Regions from separate parts of the Collinsella sp. CLA-JM-H32 genome, predicted to be linked through region 2. Evidence: riboswitches for the same ligand, from Rfam matches in the RefSeq annotation. Region 2 holds a riboswitch; the other holds the start of a gene.
The links. A riboswitch is a leader RNA that binds a small molecule or an ion and turns the genes downstream of it on or off. The one in region 2 is predicted to bind thiamine pyrophosphate.
Positions count from the first base shown of each region.

Region 1: it holds a riboswitch for thiamine pyrophosphate, as region 2 does, so the genes downstream of both, thiM (hydroxyethylthiazole kinase) here and thiC (phosphomethylpyrimidine synthase ThiC) in region 2, are expected to answer to the same signal.

Region 1 is NZ_JBBNMZ010000008.1:22,939-29,565, forward strand. It holds gene AAA021_RS06100 (LysR family transcriptional regulator) at 1-331, opposite strand, end outside; gene AAA021_RS06105 (HAD family hydrolase) at 342-1,250, opposite strand; TPP riboswitch at 1,414-1,524, shown strand; gene thiM (hydroxyethylthiazole kinase) at 1,576-2,415, shown strand; gene AAA021_RS06115 (thiamine-binding protein) at 2,419-2,760, shown strand; gene AAA021_RS06120 (thiamine phosphate synthase) at 2,757-3,452, shown strand; gene AAA021_RS06125 (patatin family protein) at 3,750-4,619, opposite strand; gene AAA021_RS06130 (EAL domain-containing protein) at 4,748-5,095, shown strand; gene AAA021_RS06135 (diguanylate cyclase) at 5,280-6,627, shown strand, end outside.
Region 2 is NZ_JBBNMZ010000004.1:34,810-41,436, reverse strand. It holds gene AAA021_RS03325 (aminopeptidase) at 1-565, shown strand, start outside; gene AAA021_RS03320 (YaaA family protein) at 671-1,480, shown strand; gene AAA021_RS03315 (hypothetical protein) at 1,616-2,137, opposite strand; TPP riboswitch at 2,201-2,316, shown strand; gene thiC (phosphomethylpyrimidine synthase ThiC) at 2,309-3,643, shown strand; gene thiD (bifunctional hydroxymethylpyrimidine kinase/phosphomethylpyrimidine kinase) at 3,825-4,655, shown strand; gene AAA021_RS03300 (GDSL-type esterase/lipase family protein) at 4,717-5,376, opposite strand; gene AAA021_RS03295 (TIGR02452 family protein) at 5,455-6,588, opposite strand.

The sequences.
Region 1 (6,627 bases), on a different contig from region 2:
GGATTACATCGACAAACGCATTAACGGCAAAGGAATAATGCTGGCAGCTCACACTAAAGTGCGGCACCTGCTCGGACGTGCCTTTGTACTTGCCCTCGAGCAGGTCGGCCTGGTCGAGTACCTGGCGCGCATAGCCCAAGAAGGTCTCGCCCTCCTCGGACACAATGACGCCCTTGTTGGTGCGCTCAAAGATGTGCACACCCATCTCGTTTTCGAGATCGCGGATCGACGCGGTAATCGAAGGCTGCGACACAAAGAGCCGGCGCGAGGCCTCGGTGATGCTACCGCATTCGGCAACTTTGACGACATACCTGAGCTGCTGAAGCTTCATGGCTGTCTCCTTAGCTGTTCGTGAGATTCGCGTCGGCAGCACCCGGCAGGCGCATAAACGGCGGCATCTCCCCCGTCGCGGCGCAGGCGGCAATCTGATGCAGAGCCCCGGCAACCGCATCGTCTGCCGCAGCGCCGATATGCCAGCGCGCGGCAGCCGTGACGGCCTCATTGGCATTGGCGACTGCAACGGAGTTGGGAACGGCATCGATCATGGGCAAATCGTTATCGGAATCGCCAAATACGGCCACCTCGTCGGGCGTCAGGCCCAAGGCGCGCGCCAGCTCCAGCGCAGCGCAGCCCTTGTCCCAACCATCCGGAAGGATGTCGAACAGGCGCACTCGGTTGTTGGGAAACACAAGCGAGAGTTCCGGCACCTCAGCAGCAACGCGCTCGCGTAGCTCCGCGAGCTCCTCACGCGAACGGGCACTCCAGATATTCGCCTTAAACACCGGCGCGCCATCGACGACGGGACGACACGGGGCCTCTTCGCCTTTGAGCCACGCATTGCCGCCCGACTCCATAGCGCGACGCACACGCTCGGGATCGCTTGTCACGCAATAGGCATCGTTATTCCAAAAGTCATCGCCCAGGCTGTAGACTTTTAGAAATGTATCGTCGGTCTCTTGCTCCAGATAGTCAGCCAAACGCATCAGAGCATCGTTGTCGATTGCGCGCGAAGCGACTACTTCGCCGTCGACAAACATCACCTGGCCGTTACAGAACGCACCGGTCGAAAAACACTCGGAACGGTTTTTGAACATCCAGCCCATCGCGGACGGCTGACGACCCGAAACCGGCCCAAAGTGCAGACCCGCCGCCTGCATGGCATGAACACCCTCAATGGCGTAGTCGCTGGCGCCGTCATGCCCGGCTGGAATCAGCGTATCGTCCATATCGGTCAGCACAAGTTTGATCATAAGGCCCCCTCGGTCATTCTTAATCCCATCTATTGTACCGACCTGCCAAAAAGGGACAGGTTTATTTCGGCAGGTTTCATCTGGGAAAACGCAAAGTCCCAGTTGTTACCTGCCAAAATAAACCTGTCCCTTTTTGGCAGGTGCGCTAGTATAGGGAACAACAGATTCGATGCGGGAGTGCCGGCGGTGCAAACCACAAGGCTGAGAGGGCAATGGGCCCAATCCTTTGAACCTGTCAGTTAATGCTGGCGTAGGGAGCATGCCGCCTTTACAGGGGCGCTGTCTATGCACAGCGCCCCTTTTCTATGCCAAGGAGGCATGTGCAGTGATTGATTCGGAACAGCTTAAGCAACATATGGTCAAGGCCGTGGAGGAGATTCGCGCTACCAATCCGATGGCCGGTTCCATCACCAACACGGTGACGATCGACTTTGTCGCCAACGCGCAGCTCGCCGTGGGCGGATCGGCCGCCATGGTCTATCTGCCCGACGAGGGCGAGGCACTCGTTGCCGGCGGCGGCGCCATCTATCTCAACATGGGCACGCTCTTCCCCATTTACGAGCAAACGATTCCCCGCGCGGCCAAGGCGGCACACGACGCCGGTAAGCCCTGGGTGCTCGATCCGGTGGGCCTGGGTATCGGTAGCCTGCGCACCCAGCTGGTCAACGAGCTCAAGCAGTACAAGCCCGCCATCGTGCGCGGCAACGCCTCCGAGATTATCGCGCTCGCCGGCCTGTGGGGTCTTGAGGGCGAGGCGGCCGATCTGAGCCGCGTGCGCGGTGTCGATACCACCGACACGGTCGACGCCGCCCGTGGTGCCGCCGTGGCGCTCGCTCGCCACACCGGTGGCGCCGTTGTGGTCTCGGGCGAAGTCGACCTGATCACCGACGGCACGACGGTGGCCAAGTCTCACGGCGGCAGCCCGCTCATGTCCAAGATCACCGGCTGCGGCTGCTCGCAGGGCGGCGTGCTGGCCGTGTACGCCTGCGCCGCCGACCCGTTTACGGCAGCCGTCTGCGGCACCGCCGTCTACAACGTGGCCGGCACGCGTGCCGCCGCTGTCGCCGACGCCCCGGCAAGCTTTAAGGTCGCCTTTATCGACGAGCTCTACCGCGCAACCGCCCAAGACATCGCCGATAACCGACTCGAGCTCGAGGAGGCATAGGCCATGTCCGAGCCCGCAACCAATGCCGGCATGAACACGCTCGTCGCCGTGGCCATCGCCCCGTGCGGCACCGGCGATGAGCTATCCGCCGAGGTCGCCGAGGTCGTGCGTGTCATTCGCGAGAGCGGCCTGCCCAACCGCACCACCTCCATGTTCACCGAGATCGAGGGCGACTGGGACGAGGTCATGCAGGTCGTGCGCGACGCAACCTTTGTGTTGGCGAGCAAGGGCATCCGCACCGAAGTCGTGCTCAAAGCCGATATTCGACCCGGATTTACCGACACCATGACCGGCAAGCTCGAACGCATGGAAGCGCAGATCAAAAAGCAGGAGGAAGCACGATGAGCATCCGCGACAACCTTGATATCTCGGCCTATCTGGTACTCGGCCCCGAAAACACGCTCGGGCGTCCCGTGGGCGATGTGGTGGCCCAGGCGCTCGACGCCGGCTTTACCTGCATCCAGGTGCGCTCCAAGGTGGCAAGCGCCCGCGAGATCATTGCGCTGACGGGCGACGCCGCGCAGGCAATCGCGCAGGCCGGCAAAACCGGTCAGGTTGCCCTGCTGATCGACGACCGCCTGGACTGCGTACTCGCCGCGCGCGAGCAGGGTATTGCTGTCGACGGCGTGCACGTGGGCCAGAGCGATATTCCCGTCGAGGTCTGCCGCAAGCTTCTGGGCCCCGATGCCATCGTGGGCCTTTCGGCCCGCTGCGAGGAGATGCTCGAGTACGTCAAGACCGCCGACATGAGCCTAGTCGACTACCTGGGCATCGGCCCGCTCCACGAGACCGAAACCAAGCGCGACTGCGGACGCGCGGCCGACGGCTCTATCATCACCAAGAGCTTTGAGGACCTGGCCGCACTCCACGCGGCAAGCCCCGTGCCCATCGTGGTGGGCGGCGGCATCAAGACGGCCGACCTGCCGCAGCTCAAGGCCACCGGCGTCGATGGCTTCTTTGTGGTGAGCGCTGTCTGCAGTGCCGACGACCCCTACGCCGCCGCCAAGGAGCTCGTCGACACCTGGCAGCAGGCATAAGTCTAGGCCGAGCAGCCGATCCGCGGCCTCATATCTTCAGCAATGGAAAGCGCATCCCAGTTTGGACCTCCATTCCGGGATGCGCTTTCCGCATGCGGCTCCGTTGGGAAACCCCATCCCATTCCAGGCGCAAATTCTGGGACGCCGTTTCCAAAACCCGCCGTCGGGGAAACTGCATCCCGTTTTGGATGCCGATTCCGGGGCGCGCTTTCCGCTACGGGCCTCTCGCGGAAACCTCATCCCATTTTTAGCGCCGATTCCGGGATGCGCTTTCCGCCGAGTCCACGGCAGTTTGCTCTACTCTGCCAGATACGCTTCCAGCGCCGGCAAGGTCGCCTCCGCATCGTGGCGGCCGACCTGGTAGATACGCTCGAGCTCATCCGGCTCGCGGCACAGCGACGGCACCTTCACCGATTCGCTCGGCCGCACCACAAAGACCTCGCCGGCAGCCTCACGACGCGCCAAGTCATCGAGCGTGGCATTGTAGACCTCATGCCGATGATCGAGCGCTGCAACAAACTCCGGGTAGTGACGGAACACGCGCCGCAGCATGGGCATCACGCTGTTGGGTTGCTTCACAAAGCCCGCCGGCTGCGTGAGTACCACGATATTGCGGTCATACCCCTGCGCAAACAACCAAGCGCTGGGAATGGAATCAGCCACGCCACCATCCAGATACTTATGCCCGCCAATAGCAACGGGACGCGTCGCCACGGGAATCGCCGACGACGCCCGGATCCACTCGATATCGCGCTCGTCGCCATAGGGCAGGTCGTGGTAGACGGCCTTGCCCGTCTCGATATCGGTACACACGCACGTAAACCGCATAGGGCAGGCGCGATATGTCTCCAGGTCGATGGGATCGCGCTCGATGGGCACCTCGTGATAGGCAAAATCGGCATTGAACATGTCACCGGTTCGCAACCAGCTAGTCACACCCGCATAGCGCTTATCGGCACAATAGGCCTTGTTGTAGCGAATGGCGCGGCCGATCTGGCGCGATTTAAAGTTGTAGCCAAACGCCGCGCCCGCCGAGACACCCACCATATGGTCGCAGGTCAAACCGTGCTCCATCCAAACGTCGAGCACGCCCGCCGTATACATACCGCGGTAGCCGCCTCCCTCGAGCGCAAGCCCCACCGTGTGCGTCGTATCCGGCTGTGCCATGCGACCATCTCCGTTCCTGCGTTTTAAACCGGGACAAGTATACCCGTCAACATATATCGTCTCAGTCGCATTTTCATCGAACATCGCATCGTCGCGCTACCGCCTGTCGAATAATAGCCGTCCACAGCATGTGCACCCATATCCCCGCACTCGAGGAAAGCGGCTTTATGGTGACGCTCGACAAGCACATTTGGCAGATTGCGCCCGTCGACGGCGATCAAGGCCGCAGCACGCAGATCATTTCATCGATGCTCGAGATGGCGCAGTCGCTCCATCTGCCCGTCGTGGTCGAAGGCGTCGAGACAAATGAGCAGGCGAACGTGCTACGGCAAATGGGCGCCCGCGACGCTCAAGGCTTCCTCTACTACCGCCCCATGCCGGCGAAGGATTTTGAGGCATTGCTCGATGGTGGCAATAACAACTGGTACGCTCGCGAGCAAAACGCCACCGCCGAAGGGGGCATTTGTCTCCATTAGCTAACTTATATCCCCAATTCAAACCGAATTGGGGATATGATACAAACCATTGTTCCGCCCAAGGAGGTTATTCATCATGAACGAGCCATATCGCCTGGGCGAGCAATCGATTATTGCCTATCTCCAGTGACTTGCGAATGGCGTCTCGACCGCCGAGCTTGACGTTGCCGCCCTGCCCGTAGAGTTGCGCGGCATTGGCGAGCAGTTAAAAAAGACGCATGCCATCCTGCAACAAGAGCGCCGGCTGCTTGAGAGCAACGCCTATATCGACCCGCTCACCAACTTGGGCAACCGCAGCGGACTCGACCGTCACGTCGAGCAACTCTGGCGCAAAGGCGGCCCCTTCACCTGCGCCTATATTGACATCGACCATCTCAAACATTGCAATGATAGGTTTGGCCACGCCGAAGGCAATCGCTATATTCTGAGCATCTGCCGCACGCTCTCCGAAACCATGGAGCACGATGAGATGCTGTTCCGCATCGGTGGAGACGAATTTGTGCTTATCTCGCTCTCCGCAAACGAGACTGAACTCGAGCAGCGCTTGGAGCAGGTACGTGCCGGGCTGATCGAGGCGAGCTCAGGTGGCAAGGCGCCCATGATCGCCAGCTTTAGCTTTGGCTGCTCGCGCGTCGATCCACTTGCCGGCGACACGCGTCGCCAGATGACGATGGATGCCGATCGCAAGATGTATCGCTATAAGCTTATGCATCGCGTGCAGCAGCCGAAAGACGATGACGCGCCGCAACGCCCGATCGTCGACCAGCTTCCCTGCAACGACCGGGTGTTCCAAGCGATCTCCATGAGCTCCGAGACGCGCTATCCGTTTATCCTCAATCTCGATACTGGAGAATCGCAATGGTCGGTCAACGCCGTGCGCGATTTTGACCTGCCCTCCCAGCACCCTTTTAACTCGGTCGATATGTGGCTTGCCCGCGTTCATCCCGAGGACCGCGACAACGTACGCGCCGAGCTCGACATGGTGATAAACGGCACGTGGCACTTCCACTACATGCAGTATCGCGTAATGGATGCCACCGGAAAATACGTGCTTTGCGACTGCACGGGCTACCGCTTGGACGGCACCGATACCGAGCCCAGCATGTATGTGGGCATTATCATCAACCGAAGCCTAGCAGATACGACCGACTCGGTAACGGGCCTGGGCGATGTCCACGCGCTGGTCAACGCTATTGGAGAGATGCGCCGCGTGGCGCGCGAGGCAGGCTTTATTGCCATTAAGGTCGACGATATCGCCGAGGTCAATGCCCGCTTTGGATTCGATGCAGGCGACCGCGTGCTCGCCGAAAGCGCCGCCTGCCTCATGGATTGTTCGCGCGGCAAGGGCCGCCTGTTCCGCTCGACGGGGCCGACATTCGTGGCGCTTTTCGACGACTTTGATCCCGAAGAGACCGACTCGATCGCAGACGAAATCGAGCGGTTCCTGGGTTCCCCCGTGCTCATCGGCTCGCTTGAATATCAGCCACCCATTCGTGTAGCGACGCTCCATCTGAACAGCGTTGACCGACAGC
Region 2 (6,627 bases):
CGTCGCCAACGTGGAGCGCACGAGCATCACGCTCATCGTCGACAAGGAGGAGATCGGCTCCGTGGGTGCCACCGGTATGACGAGCCGCTTCTTCGAGAACACCGTCGCCGAGATCATGACGCTCGCCGGCGAGGACAGCCCGCTGGCCCTTCGCCGCGCGCTCGCCCGCAGCCGCATGCTCTCCTCTGACGTGTCCGCCGGCTTCGACCCAGGCTATGCCGGCAAGTTCGAGACCAAGAACGCAGCCTTCATGGGTCGCGGCCTGTGCTTCAACAAGTACACGGGCAGCCGCGGCAAGGGTGGCTCCAACGACGCCGACGCCGAGTACGTGGCCCTCGTCCGCGACATCATGGACGAGGCGGGCGTGGACTTCCAGACCTGCGAGCTCGGCCGCGTCAATGCGGGCGGCGGCGGCACCATCGCCTACATCATGGCCAAGTACGGCATGAACGTCATCGACTCCGGCGTTGCCGTCCTGTCCATGCACGCCCTGTGGGAGGTCGCTAACAAGGCCGATATCTACGAGGCCTACCGCGGCTACAAGGCCTTCCTCGAGCGCGCCTAGCCAGTCTCCTTTTAACTTGCGGTGAAATACGGACTAAACTAGCCCATAAACGGCCAAAACAGACCGTATTCCACCGCAACTTCCTTTTTTGGCAGAGGAGTGTCCATGCTGCAGGTCGTCATTTCGCCCGCCAAACAGATGCGGACAGCTCAAGATGCCTTTGACGTTTTGGGCATACCGCCTTTTGCACATCAGACGGCCCGGGTCCATCAGACACTCCTGAGTATCGAGAGCGAGGATGGCGCGGCAGGTCTTCAGGCTCTTTGGAACGTGAGCAACAGGCTGCTTACAACGTGCCTGGATACGCTTCACGAATTTATGCCCGTCCTGAGCGATGCCGACCTCGCCGATTCCGATATCGCGCGTCGAATCTCCCCCGCCGTCATGTCCTACCACGGTATCCAATACCAAAGCATGGCGCCCGAGGTCATGGATGCCGCACAGCTCGCATGGCTGCAAGACCATCTATGGATCCTCTCCGGATTGTACGGATGCGTGCGGCCTTTCCATGGCGTTGAGCCCTATCGGCTCGAAATGGGGGCCAAGCTCGCCGTCGACAACGCCCGTGACCTCTATGCGTTTTGGGGCGACAAACTTGTATGCGCCATTGCGCCGACCGGCTCCAACACCACGGTCGTCAACCTTGCCAGCGCGGAGTACGCCAAGGCCGTTCTACCCCATCTCGCAGGCGACGCCACGACCGTCACTTGTCTCTTTGGCGAAGGCATCCGCAACGGCAAGCCCATCCAACGCTCGACCGCCAGCAAAAAGGCGCGCGGCTCCATGGTGCGCTGGATGGCAGCAAACGGACTCGAGGACGCCGACCGTCTCACCGGGTTCAACATCGGCTATCGCCACGCCCCCGAACTCTCATACCCAGGCACCCTCGTGTTCATCAACGAACAGATGCTCTAGAGCCGGCACCCAACACTGACCCGCCAGCCTTCTCTATATAACTTGCGGTGGAATAGTTCCTATTTGAGCCTTTTATCGCACAATCGGGAACTATTCCACCGCAACTTTTATGAATTGGCTGGCTAGGCTCGACACCTATTCTGCTAGACCGTCGGCCTTTGCAATCCCGTTTGTCGAACCGTCCTGATAGGTAATCTTGACATGCTCCACCTCGGACACCTTGACGCCCGACGGAGGCTCCAGACGCCATTCCGTCAGGGCGATATCCATGGTCGTGGGCACATCTCCTTGATCTTTGAGCTTCACCGTCAGCGTTTTGAGCGCCGCGTCAAACGTCACGCGTTCGATTTCTTCGCCTGGAATGGACCCACCACTCAGCTGCAACTGCACAAACTCATCGCGCGGGTACCAATAATCGCCCGGAATGGCGAGCGTATTGGCATTACCGCCAGTACTCCTCACCGTCATAATCGGTAGGCTATCATCGGCCTCAAACTCCCAGGCAGCGCCGCCGCGACCGCCAAACGTCCAAATACAAAGGGCAATCACCAGCACGGCAAGCACCGCGAAGCCAATCGCGACCAACCCATGGTGCGCACGGCCCTCCTCGGCCGATATGTCCCATTGTGTCTCTCGATATAGATGCTTGTCTTCCATGTTCGCCTCCCCGCGGGCATGCTCATCGCGTCAATCGTACCCATTCGAGCTATACTTGAGCCCACCACATAAACGGGGAGCTTGCAGGACAAGACGGCAGGCTGAGACTGGGCGCGCCCGCCCTGACCCGCAAACCTGATATGGGTAATGCCAACGAAGGGAGCCGTGCCAATGAGCACACAGACCGAGTCCAAGCTCGTCACGCAAATCGACTTCGCCCGCGCCGGGCAGATCACACCGCAGATGAAGGAGGTCGCCGAGCGCGAGCATCGTGACCCCGAGTACATCCGTGAGCGCGTGGCAGACGGCCGCATCGCCATTCCCGCCAACATCGTGCATATCAAAAAGGGCATGCGCGCCTTTGGTGTCGGTGAGGGCCTGTCCACCAAGGTCAACGTGAACTTGGGCATCTCGGGCGACAAGGCCGATGCCGCCGAGGAATGGAAGAAAGTCAAGATCGCCGAGGACTTTGGCGCCGACGCCATCATGGACCTCTCCAACTCGGGCAAGACGCGCCAGTTCCGCCAGCAGCTCATCGACGAGACCCCGCTCATGGTGGGCACCGTCCCCATGTACGACGCCATCGGCTACATGGAAAAGCCGCTGGTCAAGCTTACCAAGGACGACCTGTTCGAGGTCGTGCGCGCGCACGCCGAGGACGGCGTGGACTTTATGACCATCCACTGCGGCATCAACAAGTCGGTCACCAAGACCTTTAAGGAGACCGGCCGCCTCATGAACATCGTGAGCCGCGGCGGCTCGCTGCTGTTTGGCTGGATGGAGGTCACCGGTAACGAGAACCCGTTCTATGAGTTCTACGATGAGTTGCTCGAGATTTGCCACGAGTACGACGTGACGATTTCGCTCGGCGACTCCTGCCGCCCGGGCTGCCTCTACGACTCCAACGACGCCACCGAGACCGCTGAGATGATCGAGCTGGGCAAGCTGTGCAAGCGCGCTTGGGCCGCCGGCGTCCAGGTCATGGTCGAGGGCCCGGGTCACATGGCGCTCGACGAAATCGCCGCCAACATGAAACTGCAGAAGCGCCTGTGCCACAATGCTCCGTTCTATGTGCTCGGGCCGCTGGTGACCGATATCGGCGTGGGTTACGACCACATCACCGCCGCCATCGGCGGCGCCATCTCCGCCAGTTCCGGTGCCGACTTCCTGTGCTACGTGACACCGGCAGAGCACCTATGCCTGCCCAACGCCCAGGATGTGCTCGACGGCCTCATGGCCACCAAGATCGCCGCACACGCCGCCGACATCGCCAAAAAGGTGCCCCACGCCCGCGACATGGACGACAAGATGGGCCAGGCACGCCGCAAGCTTGACTGGGACGCCATGTGGGAGTGCGCGCTCGACCCGGTTACGGGCAAGAAGCGCTACGAGGAGTCCCCCGCCGCCACCGAGGGCACTTGCACCATGTGTGGCAAGATGTGCGCCGTCCGCACCGTCAACAAGATCTTCGAGGGCACCACGATCGACCTCGGCATGGAGGACTAGCCTGTCGCCGTGGCCGCTTCTGTCGGCGAGCTGGTGCCTGTCAATTGTTGACGTGTGAACATTTGCTTGCATTTGCGTAAAGATTGCATCGCCCGCCCGGGTTCGACATAGAGTCGGCCCGGGCATCTTTATAATGCTGGCTTAAAGACCCATTTGATTCCGACCGAACAAGGGAGCGAACATGGATCGTAGTAAGGTACCTGCCGTCCTGTCCATCGCGGGATCCGATTCCAGCGGCGGCGCCGGCATTCAGGCCGACATCAAGACCATCACGGCGCACCGTCTGTATGCCCAGACGGCCATCACCGCCATCACAGCGCAAAACACACTGGGCGTTACCGCCGTGCAGGATATCTCGCCAGATATCGTAGCCGCGCAAATTGACGCCGTTTTTGACGATATCCGCCCGAGCGCCGTCAAGATCGGCATGGTTTCTTCTGTCGAGATTATCGATGTTATCGCCGACCGCCTGAGCGCCTGGAAGGCGACAAACGTGGTAGTCGACCCCGTCATGGTAGCCACCTCGGGCGCACGGCTGATTGCCGAAGATGCCGCAGAGGCGCTCACTCGCCGCCTGTTCCCGCTAGCGACGGTTATCACGCCCAATATTCCCGAGGCCATGGCCCTGCTCGACTACGAGGTCGACTCCGAGCGCACGCAGCAAAATGCTGCCATGCTCCTCACCCGCCGCTTTGGTTGTGCATCCCTCGTTAAGGGTGGGCATCTTGTCAACGAGGCCAACGATGTACTGGCCGAACCCGCGCCACTCGATGACGAGGGCAACCATCTGGGAGATCCACTCACCACGTGGTTCCGCCACAAGCGCATCGAGACCGACAACACGCACGGCACCGGATGCACGCTCTCGTCCGCCATCGCCTGCGCGCTGGCTCAGGGCATGGATCTTGCCGACGCCGTCAACGCCGGCAAGGCCTACCTAACCGGCGCTCTGGCCGCCGGCCTGAACATGGGCAAAGGCTCCGGCCCTGTCAACCACATGTGGCAGTATTAAGATTCGCAGTCCAAAACCACCGCAAAGGCGCCCGTCCCCTTTGCGGTGGCTTGGGGTCGCGCTACTCTCCGAGCATCTCTTGGAGCTTGGCTGCCACGGCGTGACCCAGGCTCTCATGGCTTTCGGGCATCATATGCAGATAGTCGATATCGCCCGGCTCGGCAAACTCCGCTGCATTCAAAAAGTCGCAGCCAAACTGCTCGGCTACGTGCGCATAGTACTCGCCAAAATGCTCAGATGCCTCAACGGAATGATCGTCATAGTCGGTCATATACACATCGGCGATCTGCGGCTTGATCTTGATAGGAGCCATCAGCAGAATGCGCGGACAAGGCGCAGCGTCGGTCCACGGAAACGCGCGGACGGCGCGAATCAGCGCCATGGCGCCACGGGCGATATCGGCAGCCGTCACGTTAAAGACCGTCTTGCAGTCGTTGGTGCCCAGCATGATCACAATGGCGTCCAGCGGCTTATGGGCCTCGAGCAGCATCGGAAGTGCGCGGATGCCGTTAAGATTGGTGTCCAGATGGCACATGTCGTCGCGTACCGTCGTGCGGCCGTTGAGGCCTTCTTCAATTACATGCCAGCCCTCGCCTAAGTCACGTTGGGCCACGCCGCACCAGCGCACATCCTGCGCATAGCGCACCGCGGTGCCGTCGCGCATACCCGCCGGATCATAGCCATAGGTGTTGCTGTCACCAAAGCACAGAACGTTTTTCATCTTGAGCTCCCCATTCCGTAAAAAGCCGACGGGGGCAATCCCTTCCGCCGGCTTGGCATATCACATCGCGCGCACCGTTTACAGGTACTTGCGCCAGTCGTCCTCGTCCTCATCATCCTCGGTAGCAGCCTGGATCTGCTCGGCGGCGCGAGCTGCCGCAGCGCGAGCGGCAACCTGGGCATAGGACTCCTCGTTGCGCTCGGGGAAGTTTGCCAGCACGTGCTCGAACTTGGCAAAATCCTCATCCCAGCGCGTAGAAGGCACGGCAAAGAAGACTTGCTTGACCTTAAAGTCGCCCGACGCGAGCTCCTTGCGGAAGAGCTCGGCCACGGCCTCGGCGTCAAAGCCGTTGTTGTCGCAGCCCCAAGCGCCCAGCACGAGCTTCTCGCGACCTAGCTCGTCGCAGATGGCAAGCACAAAGCGAATGCGGTCGCGCAGGGCATCCAGCAGAGCATCGTCGCTCACGCGATACTCCTGGCGGGCGCGCTTAACGTTGGGCGCGGCGGCCACGATCACGTCGGCGTATGCATGCACGTGGTTGCGGTCGAAGCGCACCGCAGGCACCACCAGCGCACGGTTTCGGTAAAGCTCGCAGTTGATGTTGCGGCGACGGTTCTCGCCGTACCATTTGCGCTGCTTATCGAGAACGTTGTACAGATACGAATCGGCGCACAGCGTGGCCTCCTGGCCCAGATAACCCTGAATATAGCCACCGCCCGGATTGGTGAACGAGGCAAAGGCGAGCACGGCCATGTCGCAGAACTGCGCATAGCCACGACCGTTGTCCAAGATGGCCTGCGTGGTGGAGGCATCGAGCACGGTGACCTCGGGCAGAACCGGAGCGGGCTCCTCGGCGGCAGGCGCGGACTCGGTCTCCGTGGCCTCCTCTGCGTGTGCAGGCTCGGCCGTAACCTCGGTCTCGGCGGACGCAACCTCAGCGGTCTCGGCCTCGGCGGCCTCAGACTCCTCGGCAACCTGTTCTTCGGTGGCCACAGCACTCTGAACCTTGGCCTTCATCGCCGAGACAAAGCCGGCAGGCATACCATCGAACTCGCACACGCCGGCAAGCGAACGCTCGATATCCTTGGCGCACGCTTCGGACACAGTTGCCACGTGACGCTCGGCGGCCTTGGCACGGGCCTCGCGCTTGGGATTGGGCTGACCCGCTCGGTTGGACCTGCGGTTACGGTTCCTGTTGTCGACGTCTGCCATAAGTGGTCACCTTTCCTGTCGCTGCCGCTATCGGCTTTT